DNA from 2 places in the Amycolatopsis sp. WAC 01416 genome. Region 2 is predicted to be linked to the other one. Evidence: riboswitches for the same ligand, from Rfam matches in the RefSeq annotation. Region 2 holds a riboswitch; the other holds the start of a gene.
The links. A riboswitch is a leader RNA that binds a small molecule or an ion and turns the genes downstream of it on or off. The one in region 2 is predicted to bind glycine.
Positions count from the first base shown of each region.

Region 1: linked by a shared signal. The riboswitch ahead of gcvP (aminomethyl-transferring glycine dehydrogenase) and the one ahead of gcvP (aminomethyl-transferring glycine dehydrogenase) in region 2 are both predicted to bind glycine.

Region 1 is NZ_QHHX01000004.1:436,449-450,581, reverse strand. It holds gene gcvT (glycine cleavage system aminomethyltransferase GcvT) at 1-893, opposite strand, end outside; gene gcvP (aminomethyl-transferring glycine dehydrogenase) at 901-3,732, opposite strand; glycine riboswitch at 3,776-3,876, opposite strand; gene DL990_RS15830 (hypothetical protein) at 4,134-4,508, opposite strand; gene DL990_RS15825 (3-oxoacyl-ACP reductase) at 4,661-5,428, opposite strand; gene DL990_RS15820 (aldehyde dehydrogenase) at 5,431-6,792, opposite strand; gene DL990_RS15815 (gamma-glutamyl-gamma-aminobutyrate hydrolase family protein) at 6,789-7,502, opposite strand; gene DL990_RS15810 (glutamine synthetase family protein) at 7,483-8,847, opposite strand; gene DL990_RS15805 (general stress protein) at 9,075-9,599, shown strand; partial or broken gene DL990_RS15800 (amino acid--tRNA ligase-related protein) at 9,652-9,783, opposite strand; gene DL990_RS15795 (DUF1700 domain-containing protein) at 10,371-11,612, opposite strand; gene DL990_RS15790 (PadR family transcriptional regulator) at 11,609-11,932, opposite strand; gene DL990_RS15785 (GntR family transcriptional regulator) at 12,097-12,474, shown strand; gene DL990_RS15780 (ABC transporter ATP-binding protein) at 12,471-13,364, shown strand; gene DL990_RS15775 (ABC transporter permease) at 13,361-14,050, shown strand; gene DL990_RS15770 (DoxX family protein) at 14,078-14,133, shown strand, end outside.
Region 2 is NZ_QHHX01000009.1:436,756-450,888, forward strand. It holds gene DL990_RS30745 (hypothetical protein) at 1-455, opposite strand, end outside; gene DL990_RS30750 (adenylate cyclase) at 458-1,426, opposite strand; gene DL990_RS30755 (hypothetical protein) at 1,536-2,471, shown strand; gene DL990_RS30760 (hypothetical protein) at 2,489-2,923, shown strand; gene DL990_RS30765 (hypothetical protein) at 3,000-3,377, opposite strand; gene DL990_RS30770 (hypothetical protein) at 3,401-3,754, opposite strand; gene DL990_RS41975 (hypothetical protein) at 3,768-3,977, shown strand; gene DL990_RS30780 (hypothetical protein) at 4,215-4,448, shown strand; gene DL990_RS30785 (CDP-alcohol phosphatidyltransferase family protein) at 4,487-5,122, shown strand; gene gcvH (glycine cleavage system protein GcvH) at 5,185-5,568, shown strand; gene garA (glycogen accumulation regulator GarA) at 5,694-6,161, shown strand; gene DL990_RS30800 (MerR family transcriptional regulator) at 6,158-6,928, shown strand; gene DL990_RS30805 (bifunctional nuclease family protein) at 7,148-7,621, shown strand; gene DL990_RS30810 (TetR/AcrR family transcriptional regulator) at 7,790-8,404, opposite strand; gene DL990_RS30815 (MerR family transcriptional regulator) at 8,702-9,283, shown strand; glycine riboswitch at 9,330-9,431, shown strand; gene gcvP (aminomethyl-transferring glycine dehydrogenase) at 9,602-12,481, shown strand; gene DL990_RS30825 (nuclear transport factor 2 family protein) at 12,485-12,847, opposite strand; gene DL990_RS30830 (helix-turn-helix domain-containing protein) at 12,962-13,789, shown strand; gene DL990_RS30835 (aldo/keto reductase) at 13,838-14,133, shown strand, end outside.

The DNA of each region.
Region 1 (14,133 bases), on a different contig from region 2:
TGGCGCGGGGCGCGGCGGCCGGAGCCCTTGAGCCCCACACGCACCCGGGGGACGTCCTTCTTGGACAGCTCCTCGAGCGCGGCCTTGCCGACGAAGTCGCCGGGCTTCTCGAACTTGACGACGCGGCCGAGGCCGGCTTCGAACGGACTCAGCTGGAGGCTGAGTTCGTTGCCGTACAACGGCATCCCGGCTTCGAGGCGCAGGGTGTCGCGGCAGGCGAGACCGGCCGGGAGCAGACCGTGCGGCTCGCCCGCGTCGGTCAGGATGCGCCAGACGGCGGGGGCCTCACCGGCCGGGACGTACAGCTCGAAACCGTCCTCGCCGGTGTAGCCGGTGCGGGCGAGCAGGACGTCGTGACCCTTCACGACGGCCGGGACGCTCGCGTAGTACTTGAGCGCGCCGAGGTCGGCGTCGGTGACGGCGCCGAGGATCGCGACCGCCTTCGGGCCCTGGACGGCGATCAGCGCGACGTCCTCGGACTTGTTCTCGACGACAGCGTCGAAGCCGGAGACTCGCTCGGCCAGTGCCTCCGCGACCACGGAGGCGTTGCCCGCGTTGGCCACGACCAGGAACTTCTCGTCGGCGAGGCGGTAGACGACCAGGTCGTCGAGCACGCCGCCGTTCTCGTCGCAGATCATCGTGTAGCGCGCCCGGCCCGGCTTGACGCCGGACAGGTTGCCGACCAGCGCGAAGTCGAGGATGTCGGCCGCTTGCGGACCGGTCACCTCGATCTCGGCCATATGGGAGAGGTCGAACAGGCCCGCGGTCTCGCGGACCGCCTTGTGCTCCGCCAGTTCGCTGCTGTAGCGGATCGGCATCGACCAGCCCGCGAAGTCGGTGAACAACGCACCCAGTCCTTTGTGGACTCCGTGCAGGGACGTCTCTTTCGACATCAGTGCCTCAGTTCTCGTAGGCGTTGAGCGGCGGGCAGGAGCAGACGAGGTTACGGTCCCCGCGCGCACCGTCGATGCGGCGCACCGGAGGCCAGTACTTGGCCTTGCGATTCACTCCGGCGGGGTACACCGCCAGTTCGCGGTCGTACGGCAGGTCCCAGTCGCCGACCAGGGTCTCGGCGGTGTGGGGGGCGTTGCGCAGCGGGCTGTTGTCCGCGGCCCACTTGCCCTGCGCGACGGCGTCGATCTCCGCGCGGATGGCGATCATCGCCGCGATGAAGCGGTCGATCTCGCCGAGGTCCTCGGATTCGGTCGGCTCGACCATCAGCGTGCCCGCGACCGGGAACGACATGGTCGGGGCATGGAAGCCGTAGTCGATCAGGCGCTTCGCGACGTCGTCGACGCTGACGCCGGTCTCCTTGGTGAGCCCGCGCAGGTCGAGGATGCACTCGTGCGCGACCAGGCCGTCCTGGCCGGTGTAGAGCACCGGGTAGTGCTGGTTGAGGCGTTTGGCCACGTAGTTCGCGGCGAGGACGGCGACCTGCGTCGCGGCGGTGAGCCCACCGGCGCCCATCATCCGGACGTACGCCCACGAGATCGGCAGGATCGACGCCGAGCCGAACGGGGCGGCGCTGATCGGGCCGACACCGGTTTCGGGGCCCGCCTTCGCCAGCATCGGGTGGTTCGGCAGGTACGGCGCGAGGTGCGCGCGGACCGCGACCGGGCCGACACCCGGGCCGCCGCCACCGTGCGGGATGCAGAAGGTCTTGTGCAGGTTCAGGTGCGAGACGTCGCCGCCGAACTCACCCGGCTTGGCGAGACCCAGCAGGGCGTTGAGGTTCGCGCCGTCGACGTAGACCTGGCCGCCCGCGTCGTGCACGATCTTGGCCAGCTCGTCGATGCCGTGCTCGTACACGCCATGTGTGGACGGGTACGTGACCATGATCGCGGACAGCGTGTCGCGGTTGGCCTCGACCTTGGCGCGCAGGTCGTCGAGGTCGACGTTGCCCTCGTCGGTGCACTTGACCACGACGACACGCATGCCCGCCATGACCGCGGAGGCGGCGTTCGTGCCGTGCGCGGACGACGGGATCAGGCAGACCTCGCGTTCGGCCTGACCGTTGGCGTGGTGGTACGCGCGGATCGCGAGCAGGCCGGCGAGTTCACCCTGGCTGCCCGCGTTCGGCTGCAACGACACCTTGTCGTAGCCGGTGACCTCGGCCAGCCAGCCGGACAGCTGCTCGACGAGGACGTGGTAGCCCTCGGCCTGGTCGGCGGGCGCGAACGGGTGGATGCCCGCGAACTCGCGCCAGCTGATCGGCTCCATCTCGGTGGTGGCGTTGAGCTTCATCGTGCAGGAGCCGAGCGGGATCATGCCGCGGTCGAGCGCGTAGTCGAGGTCGGACAGGCTGCGCAGGTACCGCAGCATCGCGGTCTCGGAGCGGTGGGAGTGGAAGACCTCGTGCGTGAGGTACTCGCTCTCACGGTGCAAACCGGCGGGAAGCGCTTCGGTGCTTTCGGCCTCGTTGTCGACGCCGAACGCGTTGAGCACCTTCGCGATGATCGCGGGCGTGGTGACCTCGTCGACGGCGATGCGGACGTGGTCGGCGTCGACCGGGCCGAGGTTGATCCCGTGCTCGCGCGCGACCGCGACGACCGCTTCGGCCTGTCCGGGCATGCGGGCGAGGACGGTGTCGAAGAAGCCCTCGTGGACGACCTCGACGCCGGCCGCGCGGAGAGCGCCCGCCAGTGTGGTGGCGAGTTCGTGGACTCGGGTCGCGATGCGCTTGAGGCCGTCCGGACCGTGGTAGACCGCGTACATCGCGGCGAGGACGGCGGGCAGCACCTGCGCGGTGCAGATGTTGGAAGTCGCCTTCTCGCGGCGGATGTGCTGCTCGCGGGTCTGCAGGGCGAGGCGGTACGCGGGGTTGCCGTCGGCGTCGACCGAGACCCCGACCAGGCGGCCCGGCAGCGAACGCTCGAGCCCGGCGCGGACGGCCATGTATCCGGCGTGCGGCCCGCCGTAACCCAGCGGGACGCCGAAGCGCTGGGTGGAACCGGCGGCGATGTCGGCGCCGAACTCACCCGGCGCGGTGATCAGCGTGAGGGCGAGCAGGTCGGCGGCGACGGTGTACAGCGCTCCGGCGGCCTTCGCGGTCTCGGAGATGGCGGAGTAGAAGCCCGCGCCGCGCAGCACGCCGGAAGCGCCCGGGTACTGGACGACGACGCCGAAGAACTCCTCCGGCAAGCCGGTGAGCAGGTCTCGGACCTCGACCTCGACACCCATCGCCTCGGCGCGGGTGCGGACGACGGCGATGGTCTGCGGCAGGCACTCGGCGTCGAGGACGACCTTGTCGGACTTGGACTTCGACACGCGGCGCATCAGCATGACGGCCTCGGCGACGGCGGTGGACTCGTCGAGCAGGGAGGCGTTCGCGGTGGTGAGACCGGCCAGCTCGGAGACCATGGTCTGGAAGTTGAGGAGGGCTTCGAGACGGCCCTGCGAGATCTCCGGCTGGTACGGGGTGTACGCCGTGTACCAGGCCGGGTTCTCCAGCACGTTGCGGCGGATGACCGCCGGGGTGACCGTGTCGTGGAAGCCGAGGCCGATCATCTGCGTCATCGGCTTGTTGAGCGCGGCGAGCGCGCGAAGCTCGGCGATGGCGTCCTCTTCGGACGCGGCGGGGGGAAGTTCGAGGTCACGCGTGACCCGGATCGCGGACGGCACCGCGGCCTGCACCAAGGCGTCGAGGCTGCCGTAGCCGACCTCGGCGAGCATCTTGGCCTGCTCGGACTCCGAGGGGCCGATGTGCCGGTCGTCGAAGGACGTACTGGTCAAGGGAGCTCCTTGGGTCAGGCGCCGGATAGACCGGTGCGCTGGGAACTCCCCCTCTGTCATGGCACCTGAGAGTTTCACCGCACGTGATGCGGCTTTCACCTTGGGTGAGGCGCACTTGCGCGCCTGCTTTCCAGAGTGGCCTCGCGGAAGCGGTAGTGAGTACCTGAGAGATTCCGGGGAGTTTGCTCCTTCGGTGCCCCACCACGTTCGTGAGGGCTCTCCCGCTCCAGCTCGACGGCCCTGTCTGTAGTTGTGCGCACACCGTACCTGGCGTGTTCGACGCACGTCTACTTCGACCCGACGACGTCACTTGCGTGCTTGGAGCCGTAACTCACGTGATCAGAGCCGTAACTCGTGAGTTACGCCTTCAATCACGCGAGTGACGGCTCTGATCACGCGAGTTACGCGTTCTCCATCATCATCTCGGCGGTGATCGTGCCGCAGAGCTCGGCGCACCGCGTCATCATGTCGGCCGCGTCGGCAAGCTCGGCATCACCGGTCTTGGCGCACTCCTGGGCGCACATGCGCATCATCTGGGAGGCGAGGCCGCACATCTTCGCGCACATGCGCATCATCTCGAGGTCGGCGACCATGGCGGAGCAGCGCATCATCATGTCGGCGCACATGCGGGACATGTCCGCGCAGGTCACCATCATCATCCCGAGTTTCGCGCCGCCCATCTCCATGCAGCGCGTCAACATCTCCTCGCACCTGACGTGGCACTCGTTGCACAGGTCGATGCAGTCACGCATGGCGGTGCTCATCTGCCGGGTCATTCTTCGGGCCTCCCGCGCTTTCGGATCGTGGAACCGTGCGGCTCCGCGTCTCAGGACTACAGCGCAGGTCAGCGACCCGCCATCCCAGCCACCGGGACGAGTGACAGGGGTGGCGGGCCAGCGCGACGCAATCAGGTGACGAATTGCGACGGTCAGAGAGGGGTCACGTAGGCGCCCGAGATCCCACCGTCCACCAGGAACTGCGAAGCGGTGATGAACGAGGCGTCGTCGCTCGCCAGGAAGGCGACCGCGGCCGCGATCTCCTCCGGCTCGGCGAACCGCCCGACCGGCACGTGCACCAGCCGCCGCGCCGCCCGCTCGGGGTCCTTCGCGAACAGTTCCTTCAGCAGCGGGGTGTTCACCGGGCCCGGGCACAGCGCGTTGACCCGGATGTTCTCCCGCGCGAACTGCACGCCCAGTTCCCGGCTCATCGCCAGCACCCCGCCCTTGGACGCGGTGTAGGAGATCTGCGACGTCGCCGCGCCCATCACCGCGACGAACGACGCCGTGTTGACGATCGAGCCCTTGCCCTGCCGCCGCATATGCGGCAGCGCCGCCTTGCAGCACAGGTACACCGAGGTCAGATTGACCTTCTGCACCTTCTCCCACGCGTCGATGCCCGTGGTGAGGATCGAGTCGTCCTCGGGCGGGGAGATGCCGGCGTTGTTGAACGCGACGTCGACCGAGCCGAAAGTGTCCACAGTGGTCTGGAACAGGGCATCGACCTGTTCGGCGTCGGTGACGTCGGCCTGCACGAACAGGCCGCCGACCTCGTCGGCCGCGGCTTTGCCCGCCTCGGCGGAGATGTCACCGATGACGACCTTCGCGCCCTCGCTCGCCAGCCGCCGCGCGGTGGCGAGGCCGATGCCGCTGCTGCCGCCGGTGATGACCGCGACGCGGCCTTCGAAACGCTGAACCATTCCTATTCCTCCGTGCTGATAAAGACGTTTTTGGTCTCGGTGAAGGCGTCGACGGCGTCCGGACCGAGTTCCCGGCCCAGCCCGGACTGCTTGAACCCGCCGAAGGGCGTCCAGTACCGGACGGACGAATGCGAGTTCACCGAAAGGTTCCCCGCCTCGACACCACGGGCGACGCGGAAGGCGCGGCCGACGTCGCGGGTCCAGATCGAGCCGGACAGGCCGTACTCGGTGTCATTGGCCATGGTCACCGCGTCCGCCTCCCCGTCGAACGGGACCACCGCGACGACCGGGCCGAAGATCTCCTCCGAAGCCAGCGGATGCCGCAGATCCGGCGGAGTGACGACGGTCGGCGCGAACCAGTACCCGGGGCCGACGGGCGCGTTGCCCCGGAAGGCGACCGGCGCCGCGTCGTCCACATAGGACGACACCTTCGCGTGATGCCCCGCCGAGATCAGCGGCCCCATCTCGGTCACTTCCAGCCGCGGATCCCCCACGACCACGCCGTTCACCGCGGGTTCCAGCAGTTCCATGAACTTCTCGTACGCACTCGACTGCACCAGGATCAGCGACCGCGCGCAGCAGTCCTGCCCGGCGTTGTCGAAGACGCCGTACGGCGCGGTCGCCGCGGCCTTCTCCAGGTCGGCGTCGGCGAAGACGATGTTCGCGTTCTTGCCGCCGAGTTCCAGCGTCACCCGCTTCACCTGTGCGGCGCAGCCCGCCATGATCTGCTTGCCGACCTCGGTCGAGCCGGTGAACACCACCTTCCGCACCGCGGGGTGGTCCACGAACCGCTGTCCCACCACGGATCCCTTGCCAGGAAGCACCTGGAAGACGTCTTCGGGGATCCCCGCCTCACGGGCGAGCTCGCCGAGGCGGATCGCGGTCAGCGGCGTGAGCTCGGCGGGTTTGAGCACGACGGTGTTCCCGGCGGCGAGCGCGGGTGCGAACCCCCAGCCCGCGATGGGCATCGGGAAGTTCCACGGCACGATCACCCCGACCACGCCGAGCGGCTCATGGAACGTCATGTTCACCCCGCCGGGTACCGGGATCTGCTTGCCGCTCAACCGTTCTGGCGACGCGGAGTAGTACGTCAGGACGTCGCGGACGTTGCCGGCTTCCCAGCGCGCGTTGCCGATCGTGTGGCCGGCGTTGGCGACCTCCAGCGCGGCGAGGTTCTCGATGTCGGCGTCGACGGCGTCGGCGAAGCGGCGCAGCAGCCGCGCCCGGTCGCCGGGGTCCACCGCGCGCCAGGCGGGGAACGCCGCGTGCGCGCGGGCGATCGCCGCGTCGGTCTCCTCGGCCGAGGTCGGCTCGACCGACCGCACCACCTCTTCGGTGGCGGGGTTGATCACCTCGAACGTCATGCGCGCTCCTTAGCTGCTTCTACCAGCGCCTCGAAAAGCCTGATGTCGTCGGGATTCTGTTCGGGATGCCATTGGACGCCGAGGACGAACCCGTCGCCGGGCAGTTCGGCCGCCTCGATGGTGCCGTCGTCGGCCCAGCCGACCGGGACCAGCCCGTCGCCGAGCTTGTCGATCGCCTGATGGTGGTAACACGGCACCTTGGTCTCGGTGCCGAGGATCGCCGCGACCCGGCTCCCCTCCGCAAGCGTCACCGTAGTGGTGCCGAAGGTCGCCGGCGCGGGCTGGTGATCAGCACTGTCCAAAGTGTCCGGCAGGTGCTGGGCGAGCGTGCCGCCCAGCGCGACGCTGAGCACCTGCAGCCCGCGGCACACGCCGAGCACCGGCTTTCCGCTGTCCAAAGCGGACCGCAGCAGGCCGAACTCGAACGCGTCCCGGTTCGGCCTCGTGTACGTCGTCGCGTGTTGTTCCTGGCCGTAGCGTGCCGGGTCGACGTCGGCGCCGCCGACCAGCACGAGCCCGTCCACGGCGGACATCAGCCGATCGTGTGCACCGCTCACCGGCGGCAGCAGGACCGGGATCCCGCCCGCCGCGACGATCCCGTCGACGTAGACCCGGTGCAGCAGTGCGGCTTCGGTCTCCCAGACGAGGAACTTCGCGGGCTCCAGGTAGGAGGTGAGGCCGATGATCGGTTCAGAGCCGTTCGAAGCCACGGATCCTCTCCCAGTCGGTGACGGCGGCGTCGTACGCGGTGAGTTCGACCTTCGCCGCGTTCAGGTAGTGGTCGACGACCTCGTCCCCGAACGCGGTCCTGGCGAGTTCGCTCTTGTCCAGCAGCGCCGCGGACTCCCGCAGGGTCGTCGGTACGGTCGGTTTGTCGGAGCCGTAGGCGTTGCCGTGGAACTCCGGCTCCAGCTCCAGTTCGTTTTCGATGCCGTGCAAGCCGGCCGCGATGAGCGCGGCCACCGCAAGGTACGGGTTCACGTCGCCGCCGGGGACCCGGTTCTCGGTGCGCAGCGAGTCTCCGTGCCCGACGACGCGAAGCGCGCACGTGCGGTTGTCGGTGCCCCATGCGACGGCTGTCGGCGCGAAGCTGCCGGGGACGAAACGCTTGTAGGAGTTGATGTTCGGGGCGAGAAAGTAAGTCAGCTCACGCAGCCCGGCGAGCTGACCGGCGAGGAAGTGCTCCATCAGCGGCGAGAACCCGCCGGGGCCGTCGCCGGCCAGGACGGGCTCCCCCTCGGCGGAACGCAGGCTGATGTGGATGTGGCAGGAGTTGCCCTCGCGTTCGTTGTACTTCGCCATGAACGTGAGGCTCTTGCCCTCCTGCGCGGCGATCTCCTTGGACCCGGTCTTGTAGACGCTGTGGTTGTCGCAGGTGGTCAGCGCGTCGGCGTAGCGGAACGCGATCTCGTGCTGGCCGGGGTTGCACTCGCCCTTGGCCGACTCGACGTACAGTCCCGCCCCGCCCATGTCGTTCCGGATGCGGCGCAGCAGCGGCTCGATCCGCGAGGTGCCGAGCATCGAGTAGTCGACGTTGTACTGGTTGGCCGGGCGAAGGTCCTGATACCGCTTGTCCCATGCCGACTCGAAGGTGTCGTCGAAGACGATGAACTCCAGCTCGGTCCCGACGTACGCGGCGAGACCACGCGCGGCGAGCCGGTCGAGCTGACCGCGCAGGATCTGGCGCGGCGAAGGGGCCACGGCGCCGCCCTGCACCCGTTCGAGGTCGGCGAGGACGAGCGCGGTGCCCTCCTGCCACGGAAGCAGGCGAAGCGTGTCGAAGTCCGGGCGCATGACGAAGTCGCCGTAGCCGGTCTCCCACGACGACATCGCGTAGCCGTCGACGGTGTTCATGTCGACATCGACGGCGAGCAGGTAATTGCACGCTTCGGTGGCGTGCTCGACGACCTCGTTGAGGAAGTACTCGGCGGCGCAGCGTTTGCCCTGCAGCCTGCCCTGCATGTCGGTGATCGCCACCAGCACCGTGTCGACCGTGCCGTCCTCGACCAGTTCCCGGAGCCGATCCAGCGTGAGCATGCCGCGCCTGTTCGCCATCAGCCTCACCTAAAGGTTCAAAGCGGTACCTTTGCGGCTTCTTCCTACCGGGTGGACCCGACCTGGTCAACTCGACCAATGGTCTGTCTCGTTACCCATTGCGGACTGTAGTTGATCCCTGGGCGGATTGTCTGCGATGCCCGGCTGAGAAGATGCTGTGAATCCCGCCGGACGGGAGGAGATCCGCACACCCGGAACGTTGTACGGATCAAGAGAGGTGAGAAGGAATGACACAGGCATTCACGCAGCAGACCACGTTCACCGAGCCCCAGGGGCGGGCTCAGCTCCCGACGATGCCCAGTGGGTGGCCGATCGGCTCGTACGAGTCGTACTCCGAAGCGCAGCGTGCCGTCGACCACCTCGCGGGAACGGACTTCCCGATCACGGACGTCACCATCGTCGGGGTCGAGCCGGTCCTGGTCGAGCGGATCGCCGGGCGGATGGGCTGGAGCAAGGTACTGACCAGCTCGGCGCTGTCGGGCGCGATGTTCGGTATGTTCCTCGGCCTCGTGCTGAGCCTGCTGAACCCGGGCGCCGGGCTGGTGCCGATCCTCGTCGGCCTCGTCGGCGGTATCGCGTTCAATCTGCTGTTCGGCGCGCTGGGGTACGCGACTTCGAAGAACAAGCGCGGGTTCATCTCGCAGAGCCAGCTGGTCGCCCGGCGTTACGACGTCCTGGCCCAGCCGCGCAACGCCGAGAAGGGCCGCGCCCTGCTGGCCGACCTGGCCGCCAGGAGCGCGTTCCTCCACTGAGCCTGTTTCCCACGCGAGCCGGCACCTCAGCACGAGGTGCCGGCTCGCGGCTTTACGGGGTCAAGCGGTGCAGGTCACGCGGGAACAACGTCGCCTGGCGGACGTTGGGCAGCCCGAGCAACCGGGCCGTCCAGCGTTCGAGACCCAGCGCGAACCCGCCGTGCGGCGGCATCCCGTGCGCGAAACGGACAGGTGTCCCGGTACGGCCTGGGGTCAGCCGTGCCCGGAGTGCCCACAAGGGACATTCCCTGGCGAGTAAATATCCGATTGATGGCTAGATATGCGGTTTCGCTTAGGGGTCGTGAGTGGCGTTTCGGGTTCTAACCCGAAACGCCACTCACGAGTCCCGCGCAATCGCCCGAGGCGGGCACCACCATCCAGAATGGTGGGAAGGTGCCGGGACGAGGGGATTCGTTCGCGGCCGTGGGGCACCCAGGTGTCGCGAAAGCCACTTTCGGGACCTCAGGCGTCGCGAAAGTGGCTTTCGCGACGCGTCTCGGCCCTGGGTTCAACGACGGCACCGGCGCAGCGAAGTCACCCCTGCCCCCGACGTTGCGAAAGCCACTTTCGCAACGTTGAACGTTGCCAAAGTGGCTTTCGCAACCCGCCACCTCCGCCTTACTCCCAATAAGCCGAACGAATCGCCCAAGTCAGGCACCACCATCTCGCATCACATCCATCAAGGACAGGGAGAAGGCGTCGCCTTACCCGTCCAGACCACCCACGAAATCGGGCGGAGGCGCCCCCGACGGCCGCCTCCACCCGGACCACCTAGCGCGTCGGCTGGGCGGAGTTCGGCGGAGGCGCCACCGAGGAGGACGACGGCGGGGCGGCAGAAGAAGGCACCGGCGCGCCCTTCGGGATCGCCGCACTGAACGGGACCTCGGTCTTCTCCTGGCAGTAGGAGCGACTTCCGTTGTAGCCGTCGCGGTTTCCGTCGTAGTCCTGGACACCCCGCTCGATCTGCGGACGCGGATAGCGGTTGTCGTCACCGGCCTTCCGCTTCTCGCCCGTACTCCTCTCGCAGGCGTACCGCGTAGTGCTGAGCGGACGGCCGTTCTCGTCGTAGAGGTAGATCTCGGTCAGCGGCTTGCCTTCGGCGTCGAACGCGTAGATGTTCTCCACGTCCTGGCTGCCGTACATCAACTGCGGGTTGCCGTAGTTGTCGCTGTAGTTCGGCGTGTAGCCGCTGTTGTAGGAACCGTTGCCGTAGGACCGTTTCGCGATCAGGTCGACCGCGGCGCCCGCACCGCCGAGCATGCTTCCGATGACGAAAGCCGAGATCGGCACGGCCAGCCACAGCAGCCGCCGGTCGGTCTTCAGCTTCGGCCCCGCCCACACCACGGCGACGGCCGCCAGCAGCATCAACGGCAGCAGCAAAACGGCCTCGGTGTCGCGGACCACGAGCAGCAGGCCGAACACGACCAGCACCGCCGCGCACAGCACCCACCACGCCGGCTTGAGTGTGCGGACGTAGTTCAGCCCCTTGCTGTTCCGGTCTTTCCGGAACGAGGCCACGGTCTCGCGGAGTTTGACCACCTCGGGCAGTTCCGCGATCGGGGCGACGCCCTTGCGGACCACGTAGGCGACGCTGATCGCGAGCACGGGGGCGACGAAAAGCAGGCCCAGCAACGGTTCCACCCGGACCCACACCGCGGCGGCGAAGCCGAACAGCGCGAAGCCGCCGACGGAGAACACCAGGCCCCAGAACGCGAACCGCGCTCCGCCGATCCCGGTCTTCACCTTCAGCACGGTGGTCTTGTCGCCCGCGTCGGCCGGACGCGGCGGATAGCCACCTGACGCCCGCAGCTCGGCCGCATAGCTCTCGGGGCTACCCAGCCGCTCGATCAAGGCGTCGACCTTGGGGTTCTCCCCCAGTTCCGCCTCCATCTCGGCGAGATGGGGCCGGACGTCTTCGAGGATCTCCTCGACTTCGCTCTCGGGAAGGTCGGCGAGCGCGCTCCTGACCCTCGCCAGATACACCCGCACGGCGGTCGGATTCTGCGTGCTCATGCTGCCTCTCCCAACAGGCTGTTCATTGTCGTGGCGAAAGTCCGCCAGGTCTGCCCCGACTCCTCGAGGCGCTGACGACCCGGTTCGTTGAGGCTGTAGTACTTGCGGTGCGGGCCTTCTTCGCTCGGCACCACGTACGACGTCAGCAGGCCTGCCTTGTACAGCCGCCGAAGCGTTCCGTACACCGAAGCGTCGCCCACTTCCTGCAACCCCGCGATGCGAAGTCTTCGGAGTACGTCGTAGCCGTAGCCGTCCTCTCCGCGAAGTACCGCGAGAACGGCGAGGTCCAGCACGCCTTTAAGTAGCTGACTGATCTCCACAGTCGCGTCCCTCCCAGTCTTACGCAACAGAAGGTACCACGCATTGCGCAGTAGTGCGCACGGCGGAACCCGCTTGCGTCAAAGGGGTGGTTCATGGGTTACTTACTCCAGTAATGAACCACTGCACCCGGCACGGGTGCACGAAGACTGGGAACGGAGGTGTCGTGCTCGACGAAGGAACACCCCTGTTCGTGCAGATCGCCGAACAGATCGCCGACGACATCGCCGAGGGAAGCCTGGCCGAGGGGGAACGCGTGCCGTCAACCAACGAACTCGCCGCCTTCTACCGGATCAATCCGGCGACGGCGGCCAAGGGGATCAACGTGCTCGCCGACGACGGACTGCTCGAAAAGCGGCGCGGTATCGGCATGTTCGTCGCCGGCGGCGCGCGGCAGAAGCTGCTCACCGACCGGCGGCAACGATTCGCCGAGCAGTACCTCGACCCGATGCTCATCGAAGCGCGGCGCCTCGGCATCGACGACGAAACCCTGATCTCGCTCATCCGCGGGAACGGACACCGGAACGGAGGACCCGCCGCATGACGCCGACCATTTCGACCACCGGCCTGACCCGGCGCTACGGGGACCACCTCGCGCTCGGCGATGTCTCGGTCGACATCGAAGAAGGCAAGATCACCGGCCTGCTCGGCCGCAACGGCGCGGGCAAGAGCACCTTCCTGCGCATCGTCACCGCACAGGAGTTCGCCGGCGCGGGCTCGGTCCGCGTGTTCGGCGAGAACCCGGTGGAGAACGAACGCGTGCTCCAGCGCCTGGTGCTCGTCCGCGAGGACCAGCAGTTCCCGGACTTCAAGGTCCGGCACGCCCTTTCGGCGGCGTCGTGGTTCTACCCGAACTGGGACGCGGAACTGGCCGACACGCTGCTTCGCGACTTCGACCTGCCGACGAAGCGCCCGATCAAGAAGCTCTCGCGAGGGATGCGCTCGGCGCTGTCGATCACGATCGGGCTGGCGGCACGGGCGGAACTCACGCTGCTCGACGAGCCGTACGCGGGCCTCGACGCCGTCGCGCGCCAACTGTTCTACGACCGGCTGCTCGACGACTATTCGGCCTATCCGCGCACGGTCCTGCTGTCCACGCACCTGATCGACGAGGTGGCGGATCTGCTGGAGCACGTGGTGATGATCGACAAGGGCCGCGTCGTGCTCGACGCTCCCGCCGACGAACTGCGCGGCTCGGCCGCCACGGTCAGCGGGCCGGCCACGGCGGTGGAATCCTTCGTCGCCGGCCGCCGCGTGCTGCACCGCCGCAAGATCGGTTCACGGGCTTCGGTCACCGTCGCCGACGCGCTCGACGCCGCCGCGAAGGCGCGGGCACAGGCCCTGCATCTGAAGCTCGAACCGCTTTCCTTGCAGCAGTTGATGGTGCACACCTCCAACACCGGACAGACGACAGCGGAGGAGGCGTCCGCATGAACACCCTGGTCAATGTCGCGCGCTACCACCTGGTGGACCGGCTCCAGTTCCTGGTCCTCCCGGTCGGCGTCACGTTCTTCGCGTTCCTGGTGAACCTCACCATCTTCGCGGTGATTCCCGAGACGCCCGAGGAGAACTACTCCGGCGGCCTGTTCACGCTGTACGTGTTCATGCTCGTCTGCGGTGCCTTGAGCATGACGAAGTCGCTGCCGTTCGGGCTCGCGCTGGGCGTGTCGAGGCGGTCGTACTACCTGGGCACGATCCTGCTGGTGACCGGGCTGGCCGCGCTGTACGCGGTGGGGATCGTCGTGCTCCAGGCGATCGAGAACGCCACCGGCGGCTGGGGGATCGGCCTCAACTACTTCCGGGTGCCCTGGCTGCTCGACGGTTCTTGGTATCTGACCCTGCTCACGTCTTTCGTATTGCTGACGCTGATGTTCGTCTACGGCATGTGGTACGGCCTGATCTACCGGCGCGCCGCGGTGCTGGGCGTGGTCCTGTTCGCCGCCGCGCAGGTACTGGTGCTGGTGGGCGGGGTGCTGCTGCTCAGCTGGACCGATTCCTGGCCGAAACTCGGCACGTTCTTCAGCACGCTGACCGTCGGCGGCGTGACCGGGGTGCTCGCCCTGCTGGTCTGCGTCGCGGGGGTGGGCGGCTTCGCCACGATGCGCCGCGTGACCGTCTGAAATCCTTCCGCACCAAGGAGTTCCGTTATGGCCGTAACTCATGTGGTGTTGTCGGTGCTGCTGGCCGCGATCTTCGCCGTACT
Region 2 (14,133 bases):
GATTCGCTCTTCTGCCCGCCGCCACCACCTTCTAGGAACATCGTGCGCAGCTGCTCGTCCATCCGGTTGTCCGATTCGAACTGCCCGATCTGCAACGGGACCCGGTCGCTGTCGGCGTCACCGATCGCGCCGAACAGGACCTGCGGGTCGGCCAGGTAACCCCGGCGCTTGAGCAGGCCGTGCAGTTTGCCGAGCTTGCCCTGCATGATCCGCGGCACCCGGCGCATCGAGCCGGTGACGTCGAACAGCACCGCGATCGGCGTCGAATCGGTGTGGTCGGCCGAATCCCGGCATTCCCGGACGGCGTTCAGCGGGTCGAGCGCGGGCGCGACCTTCCACTCTTTCGCGGGTTTGGAGCGGAGATCGGCGGTGTAGCCGAAATCGTCCTCGCCCTTGGCCGCGCGGAAGGTCCTCGCGGCGGCGTAGGCGTTGTCGTCCCAGTGTCCGTGTCCCATGGTCAGGCTCCTGTCTCGGGGATGGTGAAGGGTCGGAAGGTGCGGGGGCCGTACAGGTCGTCGAGCAGTTCGTCGTACTCGTCGAGCAGATCGGCAGCTTCGGGTCGTTGCGCCGGGATGTCCTGGGTGCACCACGTCGCGAACTCGCGTTGGCGGGTCTCGTTCGGCGCCAGTAGTTCCAGCATCATGCGGTGGAGCATGTGGACGTCCGTCGCCGCGGTCATCGGGAGTCCTTTGTGGACTTCCGGCGGGTACTGGATGGACTTGTCCGCCGCCAGCGGGAGCACACCGTCTTCGACGGCGAAGGACCAGCCGGCGAGGACGATGCCGTGCTGTCCCGGATGGACGAGCACGTTGTCCGCGGTGAGGTGGCCGTGGACGACACCCGCGCGATGGGCGCCCGCCACGGCACGCAGGAGGCGACGGTGCATCCACGCGTAGTCGCGGCCGTCGAGCCCGCCAGGGAAGGCTTTCCCGATGTCGGCGAGGGTGACGAAGCCGTCGACGAGCGGATCGAGGACGCTGAAGGCACGGTCGCCCCGCGCCACCGGACCCGAGGTGTCGAGCAGCCGCGGGTAGTAGGGACGCAGCCACCGGTGCCGTTCGGTGAAGCCGTCGAGCGTGCGCAACGCCGCCCACTCGGCGTGGATCAGCGGGTTGAGCGCCGGGTCGCGGACGAGTTTGACCAGATGAGGGCCGGTGGTCCGGTAGGTCGTCGCGACGCTGCCCACCGCGAGCGGCTCGGCGAGGGTGTACGCCGACGTCGCGGTGGTGACCGTCTGGCGCCGGGCTCGTTTCCACTCGTCGTGGAGGTGGTTGAGGGTGGCGGCGGCCCGGTGGGCGCGGTCGTCGCCGGGGTTGCGGTCGGGGTGGAGCACGGCCGCCAGTTCGCGGTAGCGATGGCGGGTGAACAGAGCGGCCGCGTCGACCGTGTTCTCGATCATCGCCACGGCGTCTTCCCTGGTGAGCATAGTTTGAGTCTAGACGACTCTTACTTCGATCCGCAAGGGGGTGGGTACAAATCCCGTGCCGCTCGGCGGCTTCGGGCAATAGGCTGGGCGAGCCGAACAGGGGGTGTTGGTGGTCGTCCGCGAACCGGATCGGAAAGACAGGCAGCGCACGAACACGATGATCACCGCGTTCGTGATCGGGATCGTCTGGGGAACCGTCGCGGCCTTCGCCGGGCGGTGGACCGTCGAGGGGTTGGCCGGCACGTACGACGTGCGCGCGGTGATCTCCGAGTGGAACTCCACGACCAGCGAAGGACAGCACGGCCCGCATACCAGCTACGACGTCCTGGCGATCGCCGAAGACGGCCGCGCGATCGAATTGCCGACACGAGACACGTTCGGCCTCGCTGATCCGGTGGTCGCCCGGCTTTCGTCGGTGACGGACCGGGTTTTGTCCGTACGCGGGGCCACCGACGTCGTGGAAGCCCACCATCCGTGGGAAAAGATCGCGGCGATGTCCCTCGGCTTGGCACTCCTGGTGCTCGCGGCCATCGTGCTGGTCAAAGTGGCGAGACCGGGGGGCGCGCGGAAGGCGCTGCCGTTCGTCGCCGGGCTGGCCTTCGCCGCGTTCGTCGTGCTGACGCCGGTCGGGTTCGGCGGGACGGCCTACGGTGAGGCGGCCGACCCCGTCCCGAATTTCTGGGAACTCCGGCGCGACTTATGGGGGCCGCCACCGGTGTTCGCCCGTGGACAGACCGCCGTCTCCGGGGAGGCGGCCGTGCGTGTGCTCGACAGCAGGCCCGGACCGCCAGAGGGTGCCGAGGCGTGGTTGAGCGGATTCCACGTCCTCACCTTGCGGATCGAGGCGTCCCGCCTCGGCGACACGCCGCTGGAGCTGTCGGCCGACGAACACGGTGAGCCGGAGCGGGTCAAGGACTGTGCGGGCGCTCCCGGCGCTTTCGACGGCACCACGGGTCTCGTCTGTTTCGTGGTCCCGCCCGGATATCGGCCCGAGTACCTCCTCGTCGGCAAACTCGAGCGGGAAGTCCTGCTGAAGCTCCAGTGATCGACGAAAGGACTCCAGTGCCGGAAAATGCGCGGAAGCCCGGAGTTCTTTCCTCGGCGCTTTCGACCGTTATCCCCTTTCTGCTGATCTTCGGTCTGGTCTGGGGCTTCCTCGGTTCCGACATCGGTGAACTGAGCACCGGCGAGGACGTCACGGTCACCGAGATCTCGGGGTGCACCTCGGAGGGATCCGCGGTGAACGGCCAGACCCCCTACTGCTCCGGGAAATGGCGCTTCGCCGACGGTCGTACCGGAGGCGGCCGGATCCTGGGTGAGGAGATCGCGCGGGGTGACACGGTCTTCGCCGGTGACGGATTCGCCTACCGGACGAGATCGCCGTTGATCTGGAAGGTCTCGGCAGGTGGCGCGCTGGGTCTCTTTCTCGTCGGCATGGTGATAGTGGGCGTCGTCCTGTACCGGTTGGACGTCGGCAAGCGGCGTCGCGAGGACTGAACGTGCGTCCGGCCACAGTGGACTGTGCGGCAGTGGGAACCTGGAACAGAAACCGCGCGCCGGGTCAGGCTCGCGCTCAGGAACGCGTCGCTTCGATCTGGCGCTCGTCCTCGGTCGAGCAACTCGTCACCGGATCGTTCGGCCCGCTTCCGCATGTCCAGGCGCCGATCACCACCGGACCGGGCCCCTGCGGCGACGCGGCTTCGGCGGGCGTCAGCTTGGTGAAGTAGTCCGTGAGCACCTGAGTCGCTTCGGCACAGTCGGTCTTCCCGTGTGCGACGACCTTGTTCTTCGCGCCTTGGAGCCCGGCGACCTCGCCGCAGGGCGTCCCGGCGGGCGCCGAGGCGGCGGCAGGGGAGGACGGCGCCGGCGCGGCGGCGGGAGCTGGATCGGCTCCGCAACCGCTCAGCAGGACGATTGCGAACGCGGCGGGAAGTACGGCGAGGCTCTTCATGGGCCCTTCTTCTCGGGGATGGTTCATTCGACGGGGACGACGGCGGCGAACACGTTCTGTTCGCCCTTGCCGCAACTGGTGCCGCCTTGCGCGGCGGGAGCGCCGGAGACGCACAGCCAGCCGTCCACGGTCTCGCTGACGGGTTCGTCCGAGCCCGCGGACTGCCGTCCGGCGATCCTCTTGTGGAACGAACCGACGATCCCGGTCGCGTCCGCGCACGAGACCCCGGGTCCGTTGAGCACCTGCAAGGTCAGCCCGCTGGCCGCGGTGACCGTGCCGCACGAACCCTGAACCGGTTCAGCGGGTTTCGGCTGGGAAGTGGGAGGCGGGGCGGCGCGGCTCGGCGGGGTCTGCGACGGGATCGGTGGCACCGACACGCTGGACACCGCAGTGGGAACCGAGGGAGGCGAGGCCGACATCGAGGTGACAGGCGGTGGCGGATCGTCGCCCGAACAGGCGGCGAGCGTTCCGGCGACGGCGCAGGCCGCGAACAGGCGCCGCCACGTTCCCGTGGTCGTCGAGACGGGCAAGGCGATCCTTTCGTCGGCCGGTCGTGGTCGGCCCATTCTGACCCGGCCGGGCCCGAAGCCGTGGCATTGAGCCACGTTCGATTCGCGGGAGGCTATCGCGCCCCCGGTGCCGCGATACGCGAGGACCGCCCAATAACTGTCCATTGTGGACGATTAACATGCCGTTCACAGCGCGACAACACCCCACTGTCGTTGCGAACCGATCGGACGAATCCACGCCGGACCCGTTAACGCGCGGCGCCGTTCTGCCGAAAAGAAAGGTAGCGCTCCGGCGTGTCCCAGTCCCCGTCACGAAACCGTGAGAGTGATGAAGACCGACGAACAGACCGACCCCGCGTCACCCCAGGCCACCGCACCGGCGAGCACGGAGCTGCCACCGACGGCACCGTGCACCGTCGTCTGGTGTGGCGGCCGCCCGTACGTCCTCGAAAGCTCCGCCGGCCACAATCGCTGGGTCGGCACCGATCACCGGGGCAGGCCCGTGGCGCTGACCAGCGCGGACCTGCAACGCCGCGGCTGGACACACACCCGGGCCAGCTGACGCGGGAGGGCGTGCGCGCCACTGGCTAGGCTGAGCGGGTGAGTACGCCCCCCGAACCGAGCGTGACCAGCGAAGAGCCTTCCCTCTGGCGGCAGGCCCTGAACGTCCCCAACATGCTTTCGATCCTCCGGCTCGCCGGGGTGCCGGTCTTCCTTTGGCTGCTCCTCGGCCCGAAGGAGGACGGCTGGGCGCTCGCGCTGCTCGTGTTCAGCGCGCTCACCGACTGGCTCGACGGCAAACTCGCCCGCTGGCTCAACCAGATGTCCCGGCTCGGCCAGCTGCTCGATCCCGCCGCCGACCGGCTCTACATCCTCGCGACCCTCATCGCCTTCCTGATCCGCGACATCATCCCCTGGTGGCTGGTGGTCCCGCTGGTCGTCCGCGAGGCCGTGCTGGGTGTCTGCGTACTGCTGCTCCGGCACCGCGGCTTCGCCCCGCCGGAGGTCACCTACATCGGCAAGGGCGCCACCTTCGTCTTGATGTACGCCTTCCCCTTCCTGCTGCTCACCCAGGGCGGATCCGACATCGCCGCGATCGCCCGGCCGATCGGATACGCCTTCACGGCGTGGGGCGCGGTCCTCTACGTCTATTCAGGCGTGTTGTACGTCGTCCAGACGGTGCGGGCGCTGCGAACGGCCGAACCCGGCGAGTTGCGGGAGGCGGCGGGCGCCTGACCCGGCGGGATGCGAAACTGCGCGCGTCGGTTTCGAGTGAGGGCTGAGAAAGGGGAGCGGCGTTGTCCACTCCAGAAGAACTGCGGTACACCGAGGAGCACGAGTGGGTCTCCGTGCGCGATGGCGGGCTCGTGCGCGTGGGCATCACGGAGTACGCCCAGGATCAGCTCGGTGACGTGGTGTTCGTCGAACTTCCCGAGGTCGGCAAGCAGGTCGGCTCGGGGGACACGTTCGGCGAGGTCGAGTCGACCAAGAGCGTTTCCGAGCTGTTCGCCCCGCTCGACGGCGAGGTGGTCGCGGTCAACGACGCGGTGACCGAGTCGCCCGAGCTGATCAACAGCGACCCCTACGGCGAGGGCTGGCTGATCGAGCTCCGTCTCGACGACGCGAGCTCGGTGGAATCCCTGCTGGAGGCCGAGGCCTACCAGGCGCTGATCAAGGAATAGCCGCAGGCCGCGGCCCTTCGGGAAGAGTAGGGGGAGCCGCGGGCCGGAGATTCGATCAGGCACGGTACGTTTGACCTCCACACGTTCTTGAGTAGTGGCAACACACATGCGTTAGGAGAGCTCAGGTGAGCACGAACGACGGGCCCGGCGTTCCCCCGGAGCAGTCTCCGGAGCGGACTTCTGTCTTCCGGGCCGACTTCCTGGCCGACGTCGAAGGCACTGAGGCTCCTCCGGCTGCCGAGGCCCCTGTCCAGGGTGTGGACGCGCTGCCCGCGGGTTCCGCGCTGCTGGTCGTCAAGCGGGGACCGAACGCGGGTTCGCGCTTCCTGCTGGACCGCGACACCACCAGCGCGGGACGGCACCCGGACAGCGACATCTTCCTCGACGACGTCACGGTCTCCCGGCGGCACGCCGAGTTCCGCCGTGAGGGTGGCGAGTTCGTCGTCATCGACGTCGGCAGCCTCAACGGCACCTACGTCAACCGCGAGCCGGTCGACCAGGCCGTCCTCGCCGGTGGCGACGAAGTCCAGATCGGCAAGTTCCGCCTGGTCTTCCTGACCGGCCCGGGTCACGGGGGCCAGGGGGCACGGTGACGGCGGCCGGGCGGCCTGATCGGGATGCGTCGCAGCGCGATGGGTTGAGCATCGGGGCCGTGCTGGCACAGCTGCGCGGCGACTTCCCCGATGTCACCATCTCCAAGATCCGGTTCCTCGAGGCGGAGGGTCTGGTCCAGCCGGGCCGGACCCCGTCGGGGTACCGGCAGTTCGCTCCGGCGGACGTGGAGCGCCTGCGATTCGTCCTGTCCGCCCAGCGGGATCACTATCTCCCGCTGAAGGTCATCAAGGAACAGCTCGACGCGGCGGATCAGGGCGCCGCGTCCGCTGAGCACACCGCGGCGATGCCGCGGTTGCCGCGCAAACTCGTATCACTCGACTCCCCGGGGGAGAACGGCGGACTGCCGTCCCCCGGGGATTTCGAGACCGATCGAGAGATCAGGCTGACCGAGGAAGATCTCCTCCGCCAGGCGGGCATCGACGCCGCCACCCTGGCTGAGCTGCGGCAATACGGTCTCGTCCGCCCAGGCGCGGCGGGGTTCTTCGATCCCGACGCGGTCCTCGTGGCGAAGACCGTGAAAGCGATGACCGAATTCGGTATAGAGCCGAGACATCTGCGTGCCTTCCGGGCCGCGGCCGACCGCGAGGTCGGCCTGCTGGAGCAGATCGTGACCCCCGTGTATCGGCATCGTGACGAGGACGCCCAGGCGAGGGGCGACGAGGTCGTCCGGGAGCTCGCCGCGTTGACCGTGGCGTTGCACACGCTCTTGGTGAAGGCCGGAATACGGGCAGTCACAGGCGGTTGAACCGCTCCAGGGGACCGGGAGCCGTTGTGAGGCCACTTGTCAATGACTGAATGTTCGGCAGCCTATGCCGTACCGTGAGAGTTGGTTTGCCACAGGCGAACCGAGAATGTCGGAGACAGCGAGCACAGCGCTCGGAAGACGGGTAGCGTCGGGATCGCCGTCGCTTGGTCGTCGAGACAAGCGTTGCAGCCCGTGCGCACGAGAGGGAGGCGAAGCCCGATGAGCGAGATGCGCGTCGTCGGCGTGCGGGTGGAGCTACCCGCGAATCAGCCGATCTTGTTGCTACGGGAAACCGAAGGCGAGCGTTACCTGCCGATCTGGATCGGCTCGGTCGAGGCCACCGCCATCGCCTTGGAGCAGCAGGGAGTCCGCCCGGCCCGTCCACTCACCCATGACCTGCTCAAGGAGGTCATCGGGGCGCTGGGCCGTGAACTGGAGCAGGTCGTCATCACCGACTTGAAGGAAGGCACGTTCTTCGCGGAACTGGTCTTCGACGGGGACATCCGGGTTTCGGCGCGGCCGAGCGATTCGGTGGCGCTGGCGCTGCGGGTCGGGGTCCCGATCCACGCCGTCGACGCGGTGCTGGAGGAAGCGGGCCTCATCATCCCCGACGAGCAGGAGGACGAGGTCGAGAAGTTCCGCGAGTTCCTCGACTCGGTCTCGCCGGAGGACTTCCGCGGCGCGGACACCTGAGCACATCCTGGGATTTCGCACGAGGGGCGGCGCCACCGGCGCCGCCCCTCATCGTATGTGCGGTCGTGAGGGCCGCGGTGAGGTGTCGGTACAGGTGGTCGTGAGTGGCGATTCGGGTTCTAACCCGAATCGCCACTCACGACGGACCGCGCCCGACCCCACCTGCCGTCAGGCCGCGGTCGCCTTGACGAACAGGTCCGCCAGCTCCCGTCCGTACCGCTCCAGGTCCAGTTTCCGGTCGGCCGCGAACTTCGCCGCGACGCCGTCGATGGCCTGCGCGATGGACAGCGCCATCACGTCCGGCGCGAACTCGCCGAAAGCGCCTTCCTGCTGGCCCTGCCGCAGCTGGCGTTCGAGCCTGCCGGTCCGGAACTCCTCGACGATCGGCGCCGACATGAACCAGCCCTCGGCGTCCGAGCCGCTCGAAGCCATCTCGACCATGACCCGCACCAGTTCCGGGTACGAGCCGAGGAACGCGATCTCCGACTCGATGTAACCGCGCAGCAGCCCGGCCCGGTCGGTCGTGCCCTGGATCCGTTCCTCGAGGAACTTGTCCTTCATCCCGGTCGCGGTGGTGACCACGGCCTGCATCAGGCCCGCCTTGTTGGTGAAGTGGTACGAGATGATCCGGGTGCTGGAGAGCCCGGCGCGCTCCTTGATCTTCGCGAACGACGTCTTGTGGTAGCCGAGGTCGGAGATCGTCGCGATCGTGGCCCCGATGATCTGGGCCCGCCGGGCCGCCTCGGTGACCGACAGCCCCAGCTCCGCCTGAACCTCTTGCATGGCACTTTGAGTAGAGGGATTTACTTGCATGAGTAAAAATTAACACGACTGAGTAAAGATGGCAAGCGTACGGCCGAACGGGGGACGGTGCTCGACAAGCCTCAAGAAGAGCTTGAGGCCGACCGCGCGTCGCGTTGACCGGTTTGCCGGACGCGCTTACCGTCAATGAGAGTGAATCGCCAAGGTGTGATTCGGATGTCTGGGGCATTCGTCTTGACGATGAACTCCGGTGCGGGCTCACGTGGGTCCGCGCGGCTTTGTTCGCCGGCCGCCAGGTCGGGCGAGGGGAGGCATGGCGTGGTCGAGGCTGGTAGCCCTCAAGAGCCGCTCGTTCCGGTCGCTGACGGCGAGCAGGGCGAGCTGTTCCCCGACTCTTCCCTCCCGGACGAACTCGTCGGTTACCGCGGTCCCGCAGCCTGCCAGATCGCCGGGATCACCTACCGGCAGCTCGACTACTGGGCCAGGACGAAGCTGGTCGCGCCGAGCATCCGCACCGCACACGGTTCCGGTTCGCAGCGGCTCTACTCGTTCAAGGACATCCTCGTCCTGAAGGTCGTCAAGCGGCTGCTGGACACCGGCGTCTCGTTGCAGAACATCCGCGTCGCCGTCGACCACCTGCGCCTGCGCGGCGTCCGCGACCTCGCCAAGGTCACCCTGTTCTCCGACGGCACCACCGTCTACGAGTGCACCTCGCCCGAAGAGATCGTCGATTTACTCCAGGGCGGGCAGGGTGTCTTCGGGATCGCGGTCAGCGGCGCGATGCAGGAGATCAGCGGCACCATCCACGAGTTCCCGGCCGAGCGGGCAGACGGCGGCGTGATCGAAACGGTCACGCCGGACGAGCTCACGCAGCGCCGTAACGCACGTCGCACCGGCTGATCATGAAGCCGCGCGGGCGGCAGGGTAGGCTCACTTCCGCGGTCGACGAATCCGCGCGGGAGAGACCGAGCCGATAACCGTTGAGCTCGGCGCCGAAGGAGCAAGTCCTCCCCGGAACCTCTCAGGCACCCTGGACCGCGCGGAAGAGACGCCTCTGGAAAGTGGTTCGCCAGGTCACATCCTGGCGGCCCCGCCGACGGTGCAAGCCCGGCTCAACACTCGGGCGAAACTCTCAGGCGCCCCCACGGGGGTACGGACAGAGTGGGGAGGGCCAGGACAATCGTCCCGGCCCCACCCCCGCGTCTTGGGAGGTCCCCGATGGAGCCTGTTTCACTGGCCGCTCTCGAATCCGGAACCCCCTTCGCGGACCGGCACATCGGTCCCGGCACCGAAGAGCTCGCGCGCATCCTCGACGTCGTCGGCGTCGCCTCGCTGGACGAGCTCGCCGAGCGGGCCGTTCCCGCGTCACTGCGGGAATCCGCGACACCGCTGGACCTCCCGCCCCCGGCCACCGAGACCGGCGCGCTCGCCGAACTCCGCGCGCTGGCCGCGCGCAACCGGCCGATGGTCCAGATGATCGGCCTCGGCTACCACGACACCGTGACCCCGCCGGTGATCCGCCGGAACGTGCTGGAGAGCCCGGCCTGGTACACCGCGTACACGCCGTATCAGCCGGAGATCTCGCAGGGCCGCCTCGAAGCACTGCTCAACTTCCAGACCATGGTGGCCGATCTGACCGGCCTGCCGATCGCCAACGCGTCGATGCTGGACGAAGCGACCGCCGCGGCGGAGGCGATGACGCTGGTCCGCCGGGCGGGCAAGGCGAAGTCGGCCCGCTTCGTCGTCGACGAGGACACCCTTCCGCAGACGATCGAGGTTCTGCGTACCCGCGCCGAGCCGCTCGGCATCGAGCTGGTGACCGCGGATCTGTCCCAAGGCATCACCGGACTGGGGCTCGGCGGCGACTTCTTCGGCGTGCTGCTGTCCTATCCGGGCGCGTCGGGTGTCGTCCGCGAATGGGAGCACACCATCGCCGAGGCCAAGGCGCTGGGCGCGGCGGTGGTGATGGCCGCGGATCCGCTGGCACTGACGCTGCTGCGGTCGCCCGGTGAGCTCGGCGCCGACGTCGCGATCGGATCGACGCAGCGATTCGGCGTTCCGATGGGCTTCGGCGGGCCGCACGCGGCGTACCTCGCCGTCCGGCAAGGGCTCGAACGACAGCTGCCCGGCCGGCTGGTCGGGGTGTCGAAGGACGCCGACGGCGCGCCCGCGTACCGGCTCGCGTTGCAGACTCGCGAGCAGCACATCCGCCGTGAGAAGGCGACGAGCAACATCTGCACCGCCCAGGTGCTGCTGGCGGTCATCGCGTCGATGTACGCGGTGTACCACGGCCCCGAAGGCCTGCGCGCCATCGCGAACCGCGCGCACCGGATGGCCACCGTGCTCGCGGCGGGGCTCGCCGAAAGCGGTGTCGACGTCGTGCACTGCGAGTTCTTCGACACCGTCATGGTCGCCGTCCCCGGCCGTGCGACCGGGATCGTCGCCACCGCCAGGGAACTCGGGGTCAACCTGCGGCTCGTGGACGCGGACCACGTCGCCATCGCCTGCGACGAGACGACGACCCGTGAGCACCTTTCCCTGGTGTGGAAGGCGTTCGGGGTCGCGGTGTCCGATGTGGACTCACTCGACGCGGACACCGCGGACGGCTTCCCGCCGGATCTGCGCCGCACCAGTGCTTACCTGACGCATCCGGTCTTCCACGCGCACCGTTCGGAGACGGCGCTGCTCCGGTACCTGAGGGCGTTGTCCGACAAGGACGTCGCGCTCGACCGGAGCATGATCCCGCTCGGCTCCTGCACGATGAAACTCAACGCCACGGCCGAGATGGAGCCGATCACCTGGCCCGAGTTCGCCGGTCTGCACCCGTTCGCGCCCGCCGAGGACGCGGCCGGGCTGCTCAGCGTCGTGAAGGATCTGGAGCGGTGGCTCGCCGGCATCACCGGCTACGAAGCGGTCTCCCTGCAGCCGAACGCGGGAAGCCAGGGCGAGTTCGCCGGGCTGCTGGCGATCCGCGCCTATCACCGCGAACGCGGGAACGCGGCACGTGACGTCTGCCTGATCCCGTCCAGCGCGCACGGGACGAACGCGGCCAGCGCGGTCATGGCGGGGATGCGCGTGGTCGTCGTGAAATGCGACGACGAGGGCAACATCGACCTCGGCCACCTCAGGTCCACTGTGGACGAGCACGCGGACGACCTCGCCGCGATCATGATCACCTACCCCTCGACGCACGGTGTCTACGAGGACACCGTCCGCGAGGTCTGCGCATTGGTGCACGACGCGGGCGGCCAGGTGTACGTCGACGGCGCGAACCTGAACGCGCTGATCGGGGTGGCGCAGTACGGGAAGTTCGGCGCCGACGTCTCCCATCTGAACCTGCACAAGACCTTCTGCATCCCGCACGGTGGCGGCGGACCGGGCATCGGGCCGATCGGCGTCCGCGCGCATCTGGCGCCGTACCTGCCGAACCACCCGCTGCAACCGGAGGCGGGCCCGGCAACCGGTGTGGGCCCGATCAGCGCCGCGCCGTGGGGGAGCGCGTCGATCCTGCCGATCTCGTGGGCCTACGTCCGGATGATGGGCGCCGACGGCCTGCGGCGCGCGACCCTGACCGCGGTCGCGAACGCCAACTACGTGGCCAAACGCCTCGCCGGGCACTATCCGGTGCTGTACTCCGGGCACGAGGGGCTCGTGGCGCACGAATGCATCCTCGACCTCCGCGCGATCACCAAACGGACCGGTGTCACGGTCGACGACGTGGCCAAGCGGCTCGCCGACTACGGCCTCCACGCGCCGACGATGTCCTTCCCGGTCGCGGGAACGCTCATGGTCGAGCCCACCGAGAGCGAGGACCTCGGCGAACTCGACCGGTTCTGCGACGCGATGATCGCGATCCGCGGCGAGATCGAGAAGGTCGCCGCGGGGGAGTGGCCGGTGGCCGAAAGCCCGCTGCGCAACGCCCCGCACACCGCGCGCTGTCTCGCGGGTGAGTGGGATCGCCCGTACAGCAGGGAGACCGCGGTGTTCCCTGCCGGTTTCACCGCCGCGAAGATCTGGCCTCCGGTGCGGCGGATCGACGGGGCCGCGGGCGACCGCAACCTCGTCTGCTCCTGCCCGCCACCGGAGGCCTTCGCTTGAGCCTCAACCGGGCATCTTGTCGAGAAAGCCCAGCACCTGCTTGATCCGCCCGTCCTCGACGGTGATGACGTCGAAGCCGATCGCCAGCGGTTCTTCGGCGCCTTCCGGCGCGAGGTACCACTGGAACCGCGCGATGTCGTGATGCGCGTCGGGAGCGGCCGGCAGGCTGAACCTCAGACCCGCGAACTGGGCCTGCGCGCCGGCGATGAAGCCATCGACACCGTCGTGGCCGGTGACAGCGCCGAGCGGGTCGGTGTAGGTGGTGTCCTCGGTGAACACTTCGGCGATGAGCGCGCGGCGCCTGTCCGCGTCGGTCTCGTTCCACACGGCGATGTACTGCTCGGCGACGCGCTGGATGTCCGACATGGTGTCTCCTTGTTCTCTCGGGGGTTGTTCGATGCCGCAACAATGTCGGCTGAGGGTGGGGCCCGTCGATTACGCGGGAGGTAATGGCGGCCCGTCGTCCGTGGCCGTAGGTTCGTGATCGTGACGACCACAGTGACCGTGAGCCGCGCGGGCCGCCCCGTCGGCGAACTCCTCCGCGAATGGCGCGACCGCCGCCGGATCAGCCAGCTGGATCTCGCCATCTCGGCGGACATCTCCACCCGGCACCTGAGCTTCGTGGAGACCGGCCGGTCCAAGCCCAGCCGCGACATGGTGCTGCGGCTCGGCGAACATCTGGAGGTGCCCTTGCGGGAACGCAACCAGCTGCTGCTGGCCGCCGGTTACGCACCCGCGTATGCCGAAAGCGGCCTCGGCGCCCCGGAACTCGCGGCGGTCCGCAAGGCGGTCCGCCAGCTGATGACCGGACACGAGCCGTATCCGGCCGCCGTCGCCGACCGCTGGTGGAATCTGGTCGACGCCAACTCGAGCATCTCGATCATGACCGGCCTGGTCTCGCCCGCCTTGATGACGCCACCGGTCAACGTCCTGCGCGTGACGCTGCATCCGGAGGGGATGGCGCCGCATGTGCTGAACCTGGGGGAGTGGCGCGCTCATCTGCTGGGCAGGCTGCGGCGTCAGGTGACCCAGACGGCTGATCCGGTCCTCACCGATCTACTCGAGGAGCTGCTCACCTATCCGTGCGCGGATCCCGTCCCCGAAGTGGAGGTCCCCGGACCGGGCGACATCTTCGTCCCGTTGCGGCTGCGGCACGAGGGCACCGAACTCACCTTCTTCAGCACGGTCTCCACATTCGGGACGCCGTTGGACATCACGGTCGCCGAGCTGGTGATCGAATCCTTTTTCCCCGCCGACGCGGACACGGCGGAGTATTTGCGCGCGTACGCCGCGCGCGGGGTGGAATGATGCGGGGCAAGAAGTCCTGCCGCAGACCCCAGTGAGGATTCCCCTTCCATGGCCGTGCCTTCCGTCGTCCTGAACAACGAGGTAGCCATCCCCCGACTCGGTTTCGGCGTCTGGCAGGTACCCGCCGGCGACACGGCCAAGGTCGTCCGGACCGCCATCGAGGCCGGGTACCGCAGCATCGACACCGCCGCGTCGTATGGGAACGAAGCCGGTGTCGGCGAAGCGATCCGCTCCGCCGGGGTACCGCGCGACGAACTGTTCATCACCACGAAGCTGCCGAATCCGGGCCACGGCTACGACGAGGCGCTCCGGGCGTTCGACGCGAGTCTCGCGGAGCTCGGCCT